DNA from 2 places in the Telluria sp. RT2P19 genome. Region 1 is predicted to be linked to the other one. Evidence: predicted binding sites of a transcription regulator. Region 1 holds the regulator's gene; the other holds the start of a gene.

Region 1 (9,840 bases):
CCGCGCGCTTTTTCTGCTCGGCTTCTTCGCGCTTGCGCTCTTCCGCTTCCTTGCGTTTCTTCGCTTCGGCAGCTTCCTTCTTCGCGGCTTCTTCCTTGCGCTTCTTTTCCTCGCGCAGCGCGATCTCGGGATCCGGCGTCGGCGCAGGACGTTCCACCACCGGCTCCGGTGGCGGAGGTGGCGGCGGCTCCGGCGCTGGTTCCGGCTCCGGCTCCGGCTCGGGCTCCGGCGCCGGCTCCGGCGGCAATTCGGGCGCCGCCGCCGTCTGCACCGCCATATCCCACACCTCGGCCTCGACCGTCACCGGATTGACCTTTTGCCAGCTCACGCCGATCGCCAGGAAGGCCAGCAGCGCCGCATGCACCGCCACTGCCAGCAGGAACGATGGCAGCGGTTTCGGTTCAGGCGGCACGTAATAGGGCGTGCCGTTGTTGGCGGACTTCGGTGCGGTCATATCGTCGGCGTCACTGGGTGGCCAGGCCGACCCGGTTGATGCCCATCTTCTTGGCTTCCGAAATCAGCTGGATCACGTCGTCGTACTTACTGTCACGGTCGCCTGCAATCAGGACCGGAAAGTCCGGATTTTCTTCGTGCAGGGCGCGCAGGCGTTGGAGCAGGGCGGAGCGGTCGGCCACTTCGTCCTGGGCGACCTTCACCTTGCCGTGCACGCCGATCGACAGCTTGTTGCCCGGCTCGATGGAAATCTGGATATAGGTGTCCGGCGGCAGTGCGGATTTCTCGGCGCGCGGCAGGTTGACGACACTCGGCGCCTCATTGGCCGGCACGGCCATGAAAATGATGAGCAGCACCAGCATCACGTCGATGTATGGCACGACATTGATCTCGGACTTGAACTTGCGGCGACGTCCACCGCGCATGCTGCTTGAAAATGCCATCCGAATTTCTCCCGATTCTCCGTAAGGGGCAGCCGATCAGCGCGACTGGCGCTGGAGGATGTTCGAGAATTCCTCGACAAAGCTCTCGAAACGGTTCGCCAGGCGGTCGATGTCGTGGGTGAAGCGGTTGTACGCCACCACGGCAGGGATCGCGGCAAACAGGCCGATCGCGGTCGCGATCAGCGCTTCGGCGATGCCGGGAGCGACTACCGCCAGGGTGGCTTGCTCGACGCTGGCCAGGCCGCGGAACGAGTTCATGATGCCCCAGACGGTACCCAGCAGGCCGATGTAGGGCGAGACCGATCCGACCGAGGCCAGGAAGTTCAGGTGGGTATCGAGCGAATCGAGTTCGCGCTGGAACGAGGCGCGCATGGCGCGGCGGGCGCCGTCGAGGACCGAGTTCATGTCGAGTGCTTCGCGCGAGGCCTGCTTGCCCTTGATGAATTCGCCCATGCCGGCTTCGAAGATGCGGGCCAGGGGACCGCTCTGGTCGCGCTGGCTGCTGGCGCTCTGGTGCAGGGTGTGCAGGTTGCCGCCGGCCCAGAAGCTGCGTTCAAATTGCTCGGTTTGCGCCCGCGCAGCACGGATCGCGAATATTTTGCGGAAAATATACGTCCAGCTGACGATCGACAGCAGTAACAGCAAAGCCATGATCAATTGCACCAGCACGTGGGCGTTGGCGATCAGCGAGACAAACGACAGGTCATGGGTTGCGGTCATGGCTTAATGTATAAGATTTTTCAGGCGGCACGCATTTTAGCAGCGACGTCATCGGGCAGGGAACGGGGGCGCGTGGTACGGACGTCGACGCAGCCAATTTTCACGTTGGCCGAATTGAGCAGCACTTCGCCGCACCATGCTTCCTGGAGAAACTGAACCGACGCCCCGCCCACTTTTGCCACGCTGGTGCGGATGCTCAGCTCGTCATCAAGTCGGGCGGCGAAACGGTAATCGAGGGTCATGCTCCTGACGACGAAGGCGGTATGGTCCGCGTCCATCAACGCTTGCTGTTCGATGCCGATAGCGCGCAGGAACTCGGTCCGGCCGCGTTCGAAATACTTCAGGTAGTTGGCATGATAGACAATGCCACCGGCGTCGGTATCCTCGTAATAAATCCTGACTGGCCAGTTGTACACTGAAGGCATTCTTTGCTGCCGAATAGATGAAAACGGGAAATATTTTACGCGACTTTCCACTTTAATATGTACGTTGGCGTACCTTGAAAGCGGAAAAGTTTTACATATTGATAGCACCTGGTCGTGCTTTTGAGTAGTAGTAGACTTGAAACGTAGTTAAAAGACCAATCACTGTAACACTTTCTCACAAATGATTGGTCAGGATATGGTTGCATCGGCGTTCGCCCAGCGTGGCGTAGGGGGTGTGACGATCAGGCCCGGCGCACGTTGAACGGCGAGAATCCCTGGCAAGTCGGCATCAACTCGATGCTGTTGACATTGACATGCGGCGGCAGCGTCGCGATCCAGTAAGCCGTATCGGCAATATCCTTGGCCGTCAGCGGCTGCGTGCCTTCATACACCTTCGCGGCAGCCGCATCGTCCCCCTTCAAGCGCACGTTCGAGAACTCGGTGCCGCCGCACAGTCCCGGCGCGATATTGGTGGCGCGCACGCCGGTACCGACCAGGTCGGCGCGCAGGTTCAGCGTGAACTGCTCGACAAACGCCTTGGTTGCGCCATACACATTGCCGCCCGGGTAAGGATAGTTGCCGGCGACGGAGCCGATATTGATCACCAGGCCATTGCCGCGCGCCACCATGTCAGGCAGCACGGCGCGGGTCATGGTCACCAGGCCCTGGCAATTGGTCGCGATCATGGTGTCCCAGTCTTCGAGCGGCACTTCATGGGCCGGCGCCGTATTCAGGGCCAGCCCTGCATTGTTGACCAGCACGTCGATCTGTTTCCACTCTGCCGGCAGGCCGGACAGGGCGGCCTCGATCGAGGCGCGGCTGGTGACGTCCAGCGTGACAGCCAGGGCGGACTCGCCCAGTTCGCGCGCCAGGTCGGCGATGCGGTCGGTGCGGCGCGCGGCCAGGACCACGCGATGGCCGTGGGAGGCGAAGGTGCGCGCCATTTCGGCGCCGAAGCCGGCCGATGCGCCGGTGATGAAGACGATCATGATGGTTCCTTGGGATGGGCAACAGGGAGGCAGGCGGGAGAGGCAAGGCGCGCTGCCTAACCATAAAATTGTAGCCGAAACGACCACGAGTGCGCTGAGGCGTCCTGATTCGGCCCCGGCACGCCGCCGGCACAGCGGTTTCCTTGCCCTACGATGGGGAGTTCAGTACAATTTGGAGTCCTTACGTCTCACGTAACTGGCGAAATACCGCGTGCGCGCACCATCAGGATGCACGGCGCGGCAAAAGGTGGGCAACCACCGGGGAACCTGAGACGCCATACGCCGTTCGCCTGGGCAGCCATCAACCGGTACGCGTTCGATCGCGGCTGCCCGCGCCATTCATTGGCTCCCGCACCGCTTCCCGTTGGCGACCAGTTGCCTGGAATATTATCGATTGGAGTTTTACATGTTTGCCAAAGACCATACGCTCGCCAATATCGACCCGGAACTGTGGGATGCCATTCAGAAGGAAAACGTTCGTCAGCAAGACCACATCGAGCTGATCGCCTCCGAGAACTACACCTCGCCGGCCGTGATGGAAGCGCAGGGCTCGCAGCTGACCAACAAGTATGCTGAAGGCTACCCGGGCAAGCGCTATTACGGCGGTTGCGAATTCGTCGACGTCGCCGAGCAACTGGCCATCGATCGCCTGAAGGAACTGTTCGGCGCCGAAGCCGCCAACGTCCAGCCGAACTCGGGCTCGCAAGCCAACCAGGGCGTGTTCTTCGCCATGCTCAAGCCTGGCGACACCATCATGGGCATGTCGCTGGCCGAAGGCGGCCACCTGACCCACGGCATGGCCCTGAACATGTCGGGCAAGTGGTTCAACGTCGTCTCGTACGGCCTGACCCCGGAAGAAGACATCGACTACGAGGCCCTGGAGCGCCAGGCCAAGGAACACAAGCCGAAGATGATCATCGCCGGCGCCTCGGCGTTCGCCCTGCGCATCGACTTCGAGCGCATCGCCCGGGTCGCCAAGGATGTCGGCGCCTACTTCATGGTCGACATGGCCCATTACGCCGGCCTGATTGCCGCCGGTGAGTATCCGAACCCGGTGCCGCACGCCGACTTCGTGACCTCGACCACCCACAAATCGCTGCGCGGCCCGCGCGGCGGCATCATCCTGATGAAGGCCGAGCACGAAAAGGCCATCAACTCGGCGATCTTCCCCGGCATCCAGGGTGGACCGCTGATGCACGTGATCGCCGGCAAGGCTGTTGCGTTCAAGGAAGCGCTGTCGCCCGAGTTCAAAGAATACCAGAAGCAGGTCGTCAAGAACGCCAAGGCACTCGCCGAGACCCTGATCGCGCGCGGCCTGCGCATCGTGTCGGGCCGTACCGAATCGCACGTGATGCTGGTCGACCTGCGCGCCAAGGGCCTGACCGGCAAGGAAGCCGAAGCGATCCTGGGCCAGGCGCACATGACCTGCAACAAGAACGGCATCCCGAACGACCCGCAGAAGCCATTCGTGACCTCGGGCATCCGCCTGGGCAGCCCGGCCTTCACCACCCGCGGCTTCAAGGAAGAAGACGCGGTCACCGTGGGCAACCTGATCGCCGACGTGCTGGACAACCCGCACGACGCCGCGACCATCGAACGCGTGAAGGGCGAAGTCAAGAAGCTGACCGACAAGTACCCGGTCTACGCGCGTTAATATCGATGTATCCGGGCCGGCTCGCCGGTCCGTTATCAGTATCCATGTAGTACCTGCAGCCCGGCGCCATGAAATGTCCCTTTTGCCAGCATGAAGAAACACAAGTCCTCGATACCCGCGTATCCGAGGAAGGGGACGCCATCCGGCGCCGGCGCCGCTGCGGCAAGTGCGACAAGCGTTTCACGACCTACGAGCGCATCGAACTGTCGATGCCGATCATCGTCAAGAAGAATGGCAGCCGCACAGAGTTCGCCTCGTCGAAACTGCGCGGCAGCCTGATGCTGGCCCTGCGCAAGCGCCCGGTCGCGGCCGAGGCGATCGACCGCGCCGTCGCATCGATCGAGGAAAAACTGCTCACCAGCGGCCGCCGCGAAGTCGAGAGCGTGTATGTCGGCGAGCTGGTGATGGAAGAGCTCAAGCGTCTCGACAAGATCGCCTATATCCGCTTCGCTTCCGTCTACAAGAATTTCGAGGACCTGGATTCCTTCCAGGCGGCGCTGGTCGAAGTCGGCCACCAGCGTAAGCTCGACAATTAGCGTCGTTTCCAAGTTCCGTTTTTGGCCCGGCGCACGCTTGCGCCGACGCATGGGCGCATGAACCCGGCCTGATACCTTCTCTGCTCGCACATCGTCAGCGAGAAGGAGCGGCAATGCAGGCGCGTCTACCCGATAGGTCCGGCGGCTTTACCCTGATCGAAGTCCTGGTGGCCTTGTTCGTGCTCGCGCTGGGCGTGGTTGGCGCCAGTGCGTCGCAACTGGCGGCGCAGCGCACGCGCCAGCACGCGGCATTGACTTCCGAGGCGGCGATGCTGGCCTCTTCGCTGGCCGCGCGCATGCAAGCCAATGCGCAGGTAGCCGGCCTGCCCGACGGCGCCAATCCCTATCTCGCGCTTGCCTATGACGCCTTGGCCGATGGTCCGCCCGCGGGTGGCGCGCCATGTTACGGCGCAGCCACATGCGACCCGCTGGCGCTGGCCGCCTTCGACCTGCACGAGGCGCGCCTGGCGATACACCGCAACTTTCCCGCCGGGCGCATTGCACTCTGCCGCGACGGCGCGCCGTGGGCCGATGCGACCAGCCGCTATCGATGGGAGTGCAGCGGCGAGGCCGGGGCGCCGCTGGCGATCAAGGTCGGCTGGCATGGAACGGCCGATGCGCCGGGCTATGTGCTGCTGGTGGCGCGATGAAGCCATTCAATGTGCGCATGGGGCAGACCGGCCTGACGATCGCCGAGCTGCTGGTGGCGATGGCGCTCGGCCTGGCCGTGCTGCTCGGAGCGGGGGCGCTGTTGATCTCGAGCGTGCGCGCGCATGCCGCCGTGATGGAAGCGTCCGAAATGGACGACAGCGGCCGTTACGCCATGGATGCGCTGGCGCGCGCGATCCGGCTGGCGGCGCATGTCGACTGGGCGGCGCATCCGGCGCCCGATCCGGCGTCGCCCGCACGCATCGCCGGGCTCGACGCCCGCTCGCTTGCGCGCACCAGCACTGGGCTCGACTCTCCCTTGCCCGACGAGGCCAACGGCAGCGACGTACTGGCATTGCGCTTTCCCGGCAGTGGCGCGCCGCCGCACGGCGATGGCGCCACCCTCGACTGCGCCGGCTTCCCGGTGCACCGCGATGAAGAAGGCTGGAGCATTCTTTATGTCGCACGCAATGCCCAGGGCGAAGCCGAGCTGCGGTGCAAGTATCGCGGCGCGAGCGGCTGGTCGTCGGATGCGGTGGCGGGGCGGGTCGACAGCTTCCAGGTGCTATACGGGTTCGATAGCGATGGCGACGGCGTCCCGAACCGCTATGTCAATGCCACCGAGCTTGCCGCGCTCGACGCGGCGCTGGTGCCGGTCGGCGCGACGCCCGCCGAACGGGCGGCCGACCTGCACAAGCGCACGCACTGGAAGCGGGTGGCGACGGTGCGGGTCGGGTTGCTGCTGCATGGGCCGCGCCTCGCTCCCGGCGCTGGCGCGCGCATCGTCTACGATCTGTTCGGGCCCGATCATGGCGCTGCGTATTCCGCTGGTGATCCCGGTACGCGCCTGGTCGGTATGGCGCTCGACGAACCGGGCGAAACGCGCATGCGCAAGGTCTATGGCGCGACCGTCGCATTGCCGGTGGCGCCGGAGTAAGCCTCGCATGCGCGGCGTTCATCCATTCCGGTCCCGGCAACGGCAAGGCGGCATCGCACTGCTGACCGCCCTGGTGCTGATGCTGGCGGTGCTCATGACCGGCATCGCCTCGACCCGCGGCGCCATGCAGGGTGCGCGCGCCGCCCTGCATGAACAAGACCGGTTGCTGGCGCTGCAGATGGCCGACGCCGCCGTGCACGATGCGGAACGCGACATCGAAGGCGGCGCCGAACCCGGCTCGCCGCGCGCCAATGCCATCGCCGGCGGCAGCGCGGATGCCTTCGTCGCCGGCTGCGGCGGTGGGCGACCCTTCAACGGGCTATGCGCGCACGCGGCCGATCCGGACGAACTGGCCGGGTTGCTGCTCGATGATGACGGTCCGGCGGTGGCCTACGGCAGCTTTACCGGCACGAACATGCCGGACGGCGAGGGCGCCTTGCCGCGCGAGGCGCCGCGCTACCTGGTCGAATTGATGCCCGCCTCGCCCGGCGGCCAGCTGTACCGGATCGTGGCGCGCGGCGCCGGCAGCATGCCGGGCACCCACGCCGCGCTGCAGGCCTACTACCGCAAGCCTGCCGACGGCGCGCCGGGCCGGCGTGTCGGTTGGCGCGAGCTTGGCAACTGGAGCGAGGAAGCCGCCGCCGCCGCCGGTCCGCCCGCTGCGGCAGCCGCCCACCTGCCGGGGAAGGACCGACAATGAAGCATATCGGCAGAGGGTTCACGCTGGTCGAGCTGCTGGCCGTGATGGCGATCATGGGCATCCTGGCCGCGCTCGTCTACCCGTCGTACACGCAGCAGCTAGTCAGGGCGCGCCGCGTCGAGGCCCAGTTGGCGCTGCTGGACGCGATGCAGCGCCAGGAGCAATACCGCGCGCTGCACCACGCCTACATCGCTTTCTCGATCGACGCGGGCGATCCCGATGCCGGCCATTTCCCGACCTGGACCGGCAACAGCGCCGCCGCCAGCGCCTACGAGCTCGACGGTTACGCCTGCCCCGGCCAGGACATCTCCCAATGCATCGCGCTGCGCGCGCGGCCTGGAACGGCCAATGTCGACACGGGCTTCGCCGATCCCGATTGCGGCGTCCTGACCCTCGACAGCACCGGCCGCCAAACGGCCAGCGGCCCATCTGCCCGCTGTTGGCCATGAGGTTGGCGATGGTGCTGGCAATGGGGCGGCATGAGGGAGCCAATGAGGGGAGCCAATGAGAGAGCCAATGAGAGAGCCAATGAGAGAGCCAATGAGAGAGCCAATGAGGGAGCCAATAAGGGAGCCGATGAGGTGGCGGTGGTGCGCCGGCCTGTCCCTGGCCGAGCTGGTGGTGGTGCTCGGCATGGTCGCGGTCACGGCGGCGCTCGCCGCTCCCAATCTGCATGGGCTGGTTCGCGGCCAGCAGCTGCGCACCGCGTCCGGCGACCTGCATAGCGCGGTCCAGCTGGCCCGGTCGCAGGCGATCGCGCGCAACGAACGGGTCAAGCTCACGTCCAACGACGAGAAAGGCCGCGACTGGTCGCAAGGCTGGACCGTCTATGTCGACCGCGACAACGATCGCCGTCCCGGCGGGGGCGACGAGATCCTGGCCGTTCATCCGCCTCTGCCGCGAGGCCTGCAGGTCAGCTATTCCTTCACCAGCCCTGCAGCGCCGCAATACATCGCCTACAATGGCGCGGGACGCAGTTGCAGCGACACGAACAGCGCCGCATCGCGTCTCGGCACACTGTCGCTGTTCCATGGCGGCGAAGTGCGCCGTATTAAAATCAATATGCTCGGGCGGCCACGCCTGTGCAATCCCGCCCGCGAGGACGGGTGCGACGGCGCCGCGGCGCCGCCCTGAAACACGGCAAGGCGACGATCCTCATGAGCACCGAACCGAGCACCGAACTGACCACCGACATGAGCGAATACCGCGAACTGATTCTGAACGATACCGACGGCATGGCGCTGGCCCTGGACTGGGCGGCGCGCGGCATGTACCTCACCGCGCCGAATCCGCGCATCGGCTGCGTGATCGTCAGGGACGGCATCGTGATCGGCGCCGGCCACACCCAGATCGCCGGCCAGGCGCACGCCGAGATCCAGGCATTGCGCGACGCCGCGGCGCGCGGCAACGACGTGCGCGGCGCCACCGCCTATGTCACGCTCGAGCCGTGCAGCCACCACGGCCGCACGCCGCCATGCTCCAACGCCCTGGTGCAGGCCGGCCTGGGGCGGGTGGTGGCGGCCATGGTCGACCCGAACCCGCTGGTGGCCGGCCGCGGCCTGGCCCAGCTCGAAGCCGCCGGCATCGCGGTCAAGGCCGGCGTCCTGGCCGACGCCGCGCAAGAACTCAACATCGGCTTCTTCTCGCGCATGGTGCGCGGCCTGCCGTGGGTGCGCCTGAAGGTCGCGGCCAGCCTGGACGGCGCCACCGCGCTCGCCGGCGGCGAGAGCCAGTGGATCACCGGAGAGCAGGCGCGCGCCGACGGCCACGCCTGGCGCGCCCGCGCCAGCGCGATCGTGACCGGGATCGGCACCGTCAAGGCCGACAATCCGCAACTGACCGTGCGCGGCGTCGACACGCCCTTGCAGCCGCGCCGCGTGATCATCGACAGCCGTCTCGAGATCGACCTCGATGCGCGCATCCTGCAGGGCGAACCCTGCTGGATCGTGGGCGCCGTCGACGACGCCGGCAGGTCCGCGGCATTGCGCGCCGCCGGCCACGAAGTGATCATGCTGCCGAATGCGCATGGCAAGGTCGACCTGCCGGCGCTGATGCGCGAACTGGGCCGGCGTGAAATCAACGAAGTGCACGTCGAAGCGGGTTCCAGGCTCAACGCCTCGATGGTGCGCGAAGGCTGCGTCGACGAGCTGCTGGCCTACCTGGCGCCCACCCTGATCGGACCGGGGCAGGGCATGTTCGACCTGCCCGCTCTGGAGCGCCTGGCGCAGCGCCGCCAGCTGCGTTTCCACGACGTGGCGCGCGTGGGCGACGACCTGCGCATCCTGGCGCGCTTCGTCGAGCCGGCAACCTGATACTGATACACCAACACGAAGGA
Region 2 (9,840 bases), on a different contig from region 1:
CCGTTGGCGGCCTTGGCTTCATAGGCCAGGTAGGCTTTTTCGAAGGCCTTGCCGGTCAGGTCGTGCAGGTCTGGCGTCTCGGATGGCGAGAACAGGGTCCAGGCGCCCTTCTCCATCACGCGCTTCATGAACAGGTCGGGAATCCAGTTCGCGGTGTTCATGTCGTGGGTGCGGCGGCGGTCGTCGCCGGTGTTCTTGCGCAGGTCCAGGAATTCTTCGATGTCCAGGTGCCAGGTTTCCAGGTAGGCGCAGACCGCGCCCTTGCGCTTGCCGCCCTGGTTCACCGCCACGGCGGTGTCGTTGACCACTTTCAGGAACGGGACCACGCCCTGCGAACGGCCGTTGGTGCCCTTGATGCGCGAACCCAGCGCGCGGACCGGGGTCCAGTCGTTGCCCAGGCCGCCGGCGAACTTCGACAGCAGTGCGTTCTCTTTGATGGCGTCGTAGATGCCTTCCAGGTCGTCGCCGACGGTGGTCAGGTAGCACGACGACAGCTGCGAGCGGCGGGTGCCCGAGTTGAACAGGGTCGGGGTCGAGCTCATGAAGTCGAACGACGACAGCAGGTTGTAGAACTCGATCGCGCGCGCTTCACGGTCGTCTTCGCGCAGGGCCAGGCCCATCGCGACACGCATGTAGAAGGCCTGCGGCATTTCGATGCGCACGTCGCGCACGTGCAGGAAGTAGCGGTCGTACAGGGTTTGCAGGCCGATGTAGCCGAACTGCAGGTCGCGGTCGGCGACGATGGCTTTCGCCAGGCGCTCGAGGTCGTACTTGCCCAGTTCTTCGTCCAGCAGCTCGTTCTGGATACCCTTCGCGATGTATCGCGGGAAGTAGGTGAGGTATTCGGCGGCGGCGCCAGCTTGCGGCACTTCGTGTTCGAAGACTTCCTTGCGGATGGTGTGCAGCAGGATGCGGGCCGTCACCTGGCTGTAGGCCGGGTCCTTTTCCATCAGGGCCCTGGCAGCCAGGATGGCGGACTTGTACAGCTCTTCGACCGGCACGCCGTCGTACAGGTTCTTGAGGGTCTCGGCGACGATCGCGTCGGCGTCGACGTGCTTTTCCAGGCCCGAGCAGGCCGCATTGACCAGGGCGTGGACGTCGTTGATGTCCAGCAGGCGGCGCTCGCCGCCATCGATCACGTGGATCTGCGGCGCGGCGACCGGGGCGCCGCCCGCGGCTTCCTTGGCGGCGCGGCGCTCGTCCATGCGCTTGGCGCGGTACAGCACGTATTCACGCGCGACGTCGTGTTCGCCCGAACGCATCAGCGACAGCTCGACCTGGTCCTGCACGTCTTCGATGTGGAAGGTGCCGCCGTTCGGCTGGCGGCGCACCAGTGCGGCCACGACGTTACCGGTCAGCTGTTCCACCAGTTCGCGGATGCGCGCCGACACCGCGCCCTGGCCGCCGGCCACGGCCAGGAAAGCCTTGGTCATCGCGACCGAGATCTTGGTCGGCTCGAAAGCGACGACGGCGCCGTTGCGGCGGATGACGCGATAGTCGCCGCGCGCGACGATCTCGGTCGGGGTCGGTCCGGTCGACGTCGATCCTGGGGTGACGTGTTGGTTGATCGAGATGTTCTGTGCTGTGTGCATTGCGCCTCCAGGTGCGCGGTCAAGACCGCTGCTTGTTTACATGGCGACCGTCTTGCAGCCTCGCGCAACCCGGTCCGTCAACAAATTAAAAGAAAAGCGATACCCCGCCAGCCGATGGCCCACGCTGGCATACGGAAGAAGCAGGGTACAAATAATTAAATAAAGCGTATCGGCAAGTGCTAAATCGACAAATCTAGGAACAAATTTGTGGGCAACTTGTGGACAACCTACGGACAACTCACGGATAACTATTGCACTAGTGTCTTTCCGTCTACTACCACTACATCTAGTGCCTAGCTTTGATATGAGACTAATTGTAGTACCTGATTTGCGGTACAGGCAAGCGAATAAATGGTCAAAATTTTCGGTTTCGAGGTCTGTGCAGTCTTGACATTTGGCCGCCCCCCAATAGACGGGGACCTCGCAGTGAGCAAGTACTAACATCCAAAATCGGCTAAAAAAGATATCCTGCTATCAGTACGTTGTCTCACTCGTCAATATGAGGCGGTATGCGCTGCAGGCGTGCATCATGCCCCTGCTTAGTTGCTGAAGAGAAACAAGCAGAATGCCCATGCGGCGTTGTGCGCGCGGTCAATCGTCCGGCGCGCAAATATCGAGCTTCTGCATTTGATAGCGCAGCTGGCGCACGCTGATACCGAGCAGGTTTGCCGCCTGGGTGCGGTTGAACTGGGTCTGCTGCAGCGCGCGCTGGATGATGTCGCGCTCGACCTGTTCAAGATATTCGGGCAGGTTGCTCGGCAGTTCCGCAGGACCGCGGGCGACCGGGGCCGCAGATTTGACAGGCGCGGCGGACACGGCGCCCGCAGCCGGGATCGCACCGGGACCCGGGATCGGCGGCGCCGGTTCCGGTGCGCCCGCCGCAGCAAGCACCTCGCCCTGCCCTGCTTCCGCCAACCTTGCCGCCTTGAGCGACAAATCGCCCACCTGGATCACGCCATCGTTGGCAAACGCCAGCGCCCGCTCGAGCACATTCTCCAGCTCGCGTACATTGCCCGGGAAGGTGTACGCCTTCAAGGCCTCCAGTACGCCCGGCCCGAGCGACGCCTGGCCAGGCCCGGCCAGCCGGTTCAGGATGCCGCCGGCCAGCAGGGCCAGATCGTCGAGCCGCGCGCGCAGCGGCGGCAGCGCCAGCTCGATCACGTTCAGGCGATAGAACAGGTCCTGCCTGAACTTGCCGGTTTCGACGCAGCGCGCCAGATCCTGGTGGGTGGCGCTGATGATGCGCACGTCGACCGGTTCCTCGCCCGTGGCGCCGATCTTGCGCACGCGCCGTTCCTGGATCGCGCGCAGCAGCTTGACCTGCATCGCCAGCGGCAAGTCCGCCACTTCGTCCAGCATCAGCGTTCCGCCATTGGCGGCCTGGAAGAAGCCGTCGCGTTCCTCGGCCGCGCCGGTGAAGGCGCCCTTGCGGTAGCCGAAGAACTCGGCCTCCATCAGCGTCTCGGGAATCGCGCCGCAGTTCACCGCCACGAAGGGTTTGCCGGCGCGCGAACTCTGGGCGTGGATCTCGCGCGCGGCCAGTTCCTTGCCGCTGCCGGATTCACCCGTGATCGAGATCGGCGCCATCGAGCGCGCCAGGCGCGCGATCTGCGCCCGCAGCGACTGCATCGCCGGCGAGTGGCCGATCATGCGCGACTCGACCACGCCGCCATCCTGGGCCGCGGCGCCGCCTTCCGACAATTTCAGGGCCGAGCGCACCATCACGCGCAGCGCGTCGAGCGCCACCGGCTTGGCGATATAGTCGAAAGCGCCGGCCTTGAGCGCCACCACCGCGTTCTCGGCGCTGCCGTAGGCCGTGATCACGGCGACCGGCGTGCCCTTGCCCGAGGCGGCGATCTCGCGCACCAGTTCCAGGCCCAGGCCATCGGGCAGGCGCATATCGGTCAGCACCAGCGCGTATTCGTGCTCGTCGAACAGGGCGCGCGCCTGGCGCAGGGTGGCGGCGCTGTCGACGTCGAGACCCATCTTGAGCAGGGTGATCTCGAGCAGCTCGCGCAGGTCGGCTTCGTCGTCGAGCACCAGGATGCGGGGCGCGCTCATGGCTTACTCGAGCGCGAAGGTGATGACAAAGCGGCCGCTGGCCTTGCGCGGGCCCAGCGCGATTGGATCGAACCGGTATTCATAATCGAGTTTCGCATCGTTGTTCAGGCACAGTTCACGCGCCAGGTAGAGTCCCAGGCCGGTTCCCTTGCTCGAGGTGGTATAGAACGGCTCGAACAGGTGGTCGCGCACTTCGGGCGTGATGCCGGGGCCGTCGTCCTGCACGTGCAGCTCGCGCCGCCCGGCGGCGTCGCGCGCGGGGAAGATGCGGATGCTGGCCGGCTGGCGGCTGGCGTAGCGCACCGCGTTGTTCAGCAGGTTGAGCAGCACCTCGTGCAGGTGCAGCGGATCGAAGCGCACCGCACTGCCGCCGGGCTCGCCTATATGGACTATATCACTCGCCAGGCCGTGGATTTCGCAGAATTCGGCTTTCAGCTCTTCCAGGAAAGCGGCCAGCGGCACCGGCCCGCCATTCGGCTGGGCCTTGCGCGACAGCTGCAGGATGTCCTCGACCATGCGGTTCACGCGCGTGACGTTGTCGCGCACGATCTTCAAGAGCCGCACCTCGGCCGGGCCGTGCAGGTCTTCGGCCAACAGGTCGGTGGCGTGGCCGATCGCCGACAGCGGGTTGCGCACCTCGTGCGCGATGCTGGCGGTCAGGCGGCCCATCGAGGCCAGCTTGAGTTGCTGCGCCTGGTTCTCGATGGCGCTCACGTCCTGCATGAAGACCACGCTGCGGCCCGCGGCCTCGAAGCCATCGGCCACGCGCGCGAAGCGCAGCTTGAGGTGCACCGGCTGGTCGCGCCGGCCGCGCACTTCACCGGCGCCGTCGCCTTCGCGGTAGGGTTTCAGGGTGACGAAGAATTTGTCGTTGTCGGGCACGGCCAGCCAGGCGTCGAAAGCCAGCGCCACCGGCTCGAAGGCCGGCGCCGCGCGCAGCGAGAACACCGAGGTGTCGGCCAGGCCCAGCATGCGGCGCGCCGCCGGGTTGCCGGTGAAGACGGCGCCGTCCTCCCCCACCACCAGGATGCCGTCGCCGACGTCGGCGATCACGATCTCGTTGATCGCCTGCTGGATGCGCAGGTCGGCGCCACGCTCCGCCGCCAGCTCTTCCTGCTTGAGCAGGCGCGCCGCCAGCCGGTTCACCATCAGCACGCCGGCGAAGAAGGCGGCGCCGAACAGGCCGGCCTGCATCAGCGGCGGGTCGCGGCCGTCGATCACCAGCTGCCAGACGTTCAGGCCGAGCAGGAACAGGGTCGCGACCGCCGCCGAGAACAGCGCCAGCACCAGCGGCGCCAGGATCGCGGCGCCGGCCAGCGGGAACAGATACAGGATGCCAAGGCCGCTGCGCATGCCGCCGGCGGCGATGTAGAGCAGCGAGATCACCGCCAGGTCGATCCCGATCTGCACCCCGAGCTGGATCAGGAAGCGGCGCTGCCAGCGCGCCGCCAGCGCGAACAGCGCCGCCGCCGCCACATAGAAGACGCAGGTCTCGGTATTGACCGGGTCGGGCCGCAGCTGTCCGCTTTCAAGGTCGACGCCCAGGTATAGCAGCAGCACCAGCGCAATGACGATGCGGGTGACGGTGAAGGTCTGGAGCGAACGCCACAACGTGACCCGCGCTCCCATCGACAATGGCATCGACTACTTGGGCGGCAGGCGCACGTGGCCTGGCGAGCAGTAATCCAGGCCGTCGGCGTGCACCGACTCGGAGGCCGGGAAGTACATGCCGCAGTGCGCGCACTGGGCCATGGCCTCGATCTGGCCGGCCGGCGCGGCCGGGCCGCGCGCCGTGTTGGGAGGAACCCCGTTGCGCTTGGCAAGCGCGCGCAGCTTGCTGCGCACGGCGAAGACGATGAGGACGATGAGGGCAATCCAGAACAAGATACGCATATCAGTAGACTCCCCGGTGCAGGACGACTTCGAGCACGAAGCGGCTGCCGACGTAGGCCAGCGCCAGGGTGGCGAAGCCTGCCAGCGTGAAGCGCAGCGCGGTCTTGCCGCGCCAGCCCTGCCACCTGCGCCCGGCCAGCAGCGCCGCGAACAGCGCCCACGAGAGCAGCGCGAACACGCTCTTGTGGTCGAGCAGCAGCGGCCGGCCGAACACCTGTTCGGAGAACACGAAGCCCGACAGTACCGTCAGGCTGAGCAAGACGAAGCCGATCCAGATCACACGGAACAACAGTTTTTCCATGGTGAGCAACGCCGGGAGCTGGTCGAGCGCGGAGCCAAACCAGCCGCCGCCGGCGGTGCGGGTGTGCAGCCGCGTCTCTTGCAGTGCCATCAGCACGGCGTGGAACGCGGCGATGGTCAGGGTGCTGTAGGCCAGCACCGCGACCGCGATGTGCCAGCCGAAGGCGGCGGTCTTGCCGGCCAGCGGCGTCAGGGTGCCCGGGAACAGCAGCGGCAGCAGGGCCGCCGCGAAGGCAAACGGCATCACCAGGCGGCGCATGCCGTCGAGGGCGAAATTACGGTTCTCGGCCCAATAGGCGGCCACCGACACCCACAGCGCGCTGGACAGCATGATGGCGAAGCCGACCCGCAGCCGTCCCGGCACCATCATGTCCATGCCGAGCGCGACGCCGTGCAGGGCCCAGGCCCCGGCGGTCACGCCCGAGATGACGGCGCCCAGGCGCGATGGCAGCAGGGCGCATACCGCGTACAGCAAGGCAGCGGCAAGGAAGAGGGAATTCTGCATAATAAGAGTCTACACCATCGGCGCGGGCCGGGGGCAAGCCCCCTCCCCGCCGATGACCGCGCCCACATAGGTACACGCCGGGCGTTCAATCGACCGCTGCCATGCGCAACCCGTCATCGTGATGCCGCTCCTGCTCTTCCATCACCGTCAACCCCAGCTCACGCTCGAGCACGTTGAACACCGGCGCCGCCGGACCGCGCGGGCGCGGATCCGGCCGCCGTCCGTGTACTGCGCGAACGGCTCCAGGAGTAGCAGGTAGTCGACCCATTTGCCCCACACATTCAGCGGCGAACGCGCCATCCGCCTTGCCACGGCTTGCGCCATGAGGTCGGTCGTGACCTGGATGTGCTGGGACGTGATGCCATGGAAATGCGGCGGGTCGGCCATCGCCGCGCTGCCAGCGGCAACCGTCAGGGAGAACGCGACCAATGTCTTGCCGACCAACCTCACCATGATGGTTCTTCCTGTTTCGTTGAACTAACGCTTGCCGCAAAGGCAAGTCGACAATACACCATGGCCGACATTGGTCGTGTTTGCGGTATGCCAAAAGGCGACAGCATCGGCAGGAATTGGCCGGGACAGGACAGGTTCGGCGTGAGGGGCTATGCAGCGAGGCGGCGCTGCAAGGTAAAATGATGCGTTGGCGACTGCGCCAAGCCTGAATTGCGCTTCTTTCTCGCTTCTTTCTATTAGGTAGACATGTTAGATAACCTCACCCAACGCCTTGCCAAGGTCGTCAAGACCATGCGCGGCGAGGCCCGCCTGACCGAGGCGAACACCGCGGAAATGCTGCGCGAAGTACGCATGGCCCTGCTCGAGGCCGACGTGGCGCTGCCGGCGGTGCGCGAATTCATCGCCAAGGTCAAAGAAAAAGCCCTGGGCGAAGAAGTCGTCGGCTCGCTGTCGCCCGGCCAGGCCCTGGTCGGCGTGGTGCAGAAAGAGCTGGCCGCCCTGATGGGCGCCGACCTCGGCCCCGAGGCCACCCAGCTCTCCTTCGCCCAGCAACCGCCCGCGATCATCCTGATGGCCGGCCTGCAGGGTGTGGGCAAGACCACCACCACCGGCAAGCTGGCCAAGTACCTCAAGGAACAGAAAAAGAAGAAGGTCCTGACCGTCTCGGCCGACGTCTATCGCCCTGCCGCGATCGCCCAGCTGGAAGCAGTGTCGAAGCAGGTGGGCGCCGACTTCTTTCCCAGTACCGCCAGCGACAAGCCGGTCGACATCGCCCGTAACGCGCTCGACTGGGCCAAGAAGCACTACCACGACGTCCTGATCATCGACACCGCCGGCCGCCTGGGTATCGACGAGGCGATGATGCAAGAGATCGCCGCCGTGCACGGCGCCGTCAATCCGGTGGAAACGCTGTTCGTGGTCGACGCCATGCTGGGCCAGGATGCGATCAACACCGCCAAGGCCTTCAACGACGCCCTGCCCCTGACCGGCATCGTGCTGACCAAGCTCGATGGCGATTCGCGCGGCGGCGCGGCGCTGTCGGTACGCCACGTGACCGGCAAACCAATCAAGTTTGCCGGCGTGTCCGAAAAACTCGACGGCCTGGAAGCCTTCGACCCCACCCGCATGGCCAACCGCGTGCTGGGCATGGGCGACATCCTGGCGCTGGTCGAAGAAGCGCGCAAGGGCGTCGATGCCGAGGCGGCGGCCGAACTGGCCAACAAGATCAAGGTTGGCGGCCGTTTCGACATGAACGACTTCAAGGCGCAGCTGACGCAAATGAAGAAAATGGGCGGCATGGCCGGCCTGATGGACAAGCTGCCGGCCCAGTTCCAGCAGGCCGCAAGCGGCGCCAATATGGACCAGGCCGAAAAATCGGTGCGGCGCATGGTGGGCATCATCGATTCGATGACCCCGCACGAGCGCGCCAAGCCCGAACTGATCAAGGCCAACCGCAAACGCCGCATCGCGGCCGGCGCCGGCGTCCAGGTGCAGGAAGTAAACCGCATGCTGAACCAGTATGATCAGATGCAGACCATGATGAAAAAACTCAAAGGCGGCGGCTTGATGAAGATGATGCGCGGGATGAAGGGCATGATGCCCGGCATGCGTTAATCTGTATGTCGATAGAGACCGCGCAAAGTATCGCTTTGCGCGGTTTTTTTTACGTTCCTTGTCAGCGAATTTTCGTTCTCATGCGTTGTTGTGTGCGATAACGCCCATTTGGTGGGTTTTACGAGTGAAAAAGTTTTGAAAAAGGCTTGCACGATCTGTAAAACGCTACCAATATAGGCGTGCGATAAATTACGCACTTTTCCACGTGTTCGTTTTAGGAGGCTCGAAGATGGCAACAGCCAAAAAAACCACTGCAGCGCCAGCAAAAAAAGCCGCTGCCAAGCCTGCTGCAGCGGCCAAGCCGGCAGCAAAAAAGGCAGCACCAGCAGCGAAATCCGCTGCTGAAAAACCGGCGGCAGCACGCAAGCCGAACGCTGCGTTCATGAAAGCCATGACCCCGTCCGCCACGCTCGCTGCCGTCGTCGGCGACAAGCCGCTGCCGCGTACCGAAGTCACCAAGAAAGTCTGGGATTACATCAAGTCGAAAGACCTGCAAGATCCGGCAAACCGTCGCATGATCAATGCCGACGACAAGCTGAAAGCGGTTTTCGGCGGCAAAGAGCAAGTCTCGATGTTTGAAATGACCAAGCTTATTTCGGACCACCTGAAATAAACCACGGTCATATTTCATAAGCTCGGCATGCATGAAAGCCCCGGATTAATCCGGGGTTTTTTATTATTTAGAAGCACATGATTTTCTTGAATCGGATTTCAAGAATTGCGGGAATAGCCGTGCATTGTTTCACTTTGTTCGGCCTGACAACCCAAGATGCGCGCTATCGGGTCGGTTTCCAAGCTTGAGCAGGTAGACATCGCCAACGCGGCGCAGTGACCCTTCATGAGGCCACACCGGCATTTGCTCGAATTGACCGATGAGCGCAGTGCGCGTGGCCGGTGGTGCGGCTTGTACCCGGTCGAAACCCAACACCCGGAAATAGGCCGTGATTCGATTCAGGTTGCCGTTATCCCATCCGAAGAACGAACCTCGGGTAACGCTGGTTTTAGCGGATGCAAACACGCTCGGACGTTGCGATTCGCCATACCCATAAACGTCGAGCCAAAGCGGCGCGCCGGCATCGGCGTCGGCCCCCAACTGGCGCAAGCGCGCGCCGATCTCGAAGCCCATGAAGCGGTCCTGTTGTTGCACCATCGTGGCAGCAGCCACATATTGCGATGTCAAATTGATGATCTGCAGCTGGAAGAGCGCGAACACTGCCAATCCGATCATCCAGGCAGTACTTTGCCGGGACGTGAATGCGAGAAGTGCGCATAACCAGATAACATAAGGCAGAGCAACCATGGAGCGCAGCGGCAAATCCCACGTACCTGTCACCAGGTTCAGCAAAAACGGGGTACCCAGCAACACCAGGAACAGCAGCAGGTGTGGCAATGCCAAGCCAAGGCGTGCACGGGCGACGGCGA

Evidence for each region. The regulator NrdR, encoded in region 1, represses ribonucleotide reductase genes. The targets are predictions, from matches to a motif close to CACNANATNTNGTG.
Region 2: a site for NrdR is predicted at 1,871-1,884, ahead of AC56KW_RS02665 (ribonucleoside-diphosphate reductase subunit alpha). Genes of this name have one in related genera too.

What each region holds. Positions count from the first base shown of each region.
Region 1 covers NZ_JCASIL010000025.1:61,458-71,297, forward strand. Annotated here, with positions in the region: gene tolA (cell envelope integrity protein TolA) at 1-454, opposite strand, end outside; gene AC56KW_RS23470 (biopolymer transporter ExbD) at 465-896, opposite strand; gene tolQ (protein TolQ) at 933-1,616, opposite strand; gene ybgC (tol-pal system-associated acyl-CoA thioesterase) at 1,637-2,041, opposite strand; gene AC56KW_RS23485 (SDR family oxidoreductase) at 2,284-3,030, opposite strand; ZMP/ZTP riboswitch at 3,213-3,333, shown strand; gene glyA (serine hydroxymethyltransferase) at 3,437-4,684, shown strand; gene nrdR (transcriptional regulator NrdR) at 4,753-5,220, shown strand; gene pilV (type IV pilus modification protein PilV) at 5,334-5,870, shown strand; gene AC56KW_RS23505 (PilW family protein) at 5,867-6,805, shown strand; gene AC56KW_RS23510 (pilus assembly PilX family protein) at 6,813-7,505, shown strand; gene AC56KW_RS23515 (type IV pilin protein) at 7,502-7,954, shown strand; gene AC56KW_RS23520 (GspH/FimT family pseudopilin) at 8,082-8,639, shown strand; gene ribD (bifunctional diaminohydroxyphosphoribosylaminopyrimidine deaminase/5-amino-6-(5-phosphoribosylamino)uracil reductase RibD) at 8,741-9,817, shown strand.
Region 2 covers NZ_JCASIL010000002.1:120,128-129,967, forward strand. Annotated here, with positions in the region: gene AC56KW_RS02665 (ribonucleoside-diphosphate reductase subunit alpha) at 1-1,592, opposite strand, end outside; gene AC56KW_RS02670 (sigma-54-dependent transcriptional regulator) at 2,184-3,653, opposite strand; gene AC56KW_RS02675 (sensor histidine kinase) at 3,657-5,294, opposite strand; gene AC56KW_RS02680 (PP0621 family protein) at 5,298-5,546, opposite strand; gene AC56KW_RS02685 (cytochrome C assembly family protein) at 5,548-6,351, opposite strand; gene AC56KW_RS02690 (hypothetical protein) at 6,499-6,804, opposite strand; gene ffh (signal recognition particle protein) at 7,051-8,418, shown strand; gene AC56KW_RS02700 (SWIB/MDM2 domain-containing protein) at 8,648-9,031, shown strand; gene AC56KW_RS02705 (glucosyltransferase domain-containing protein) at 9,161-9,840, opposite strand, start outside.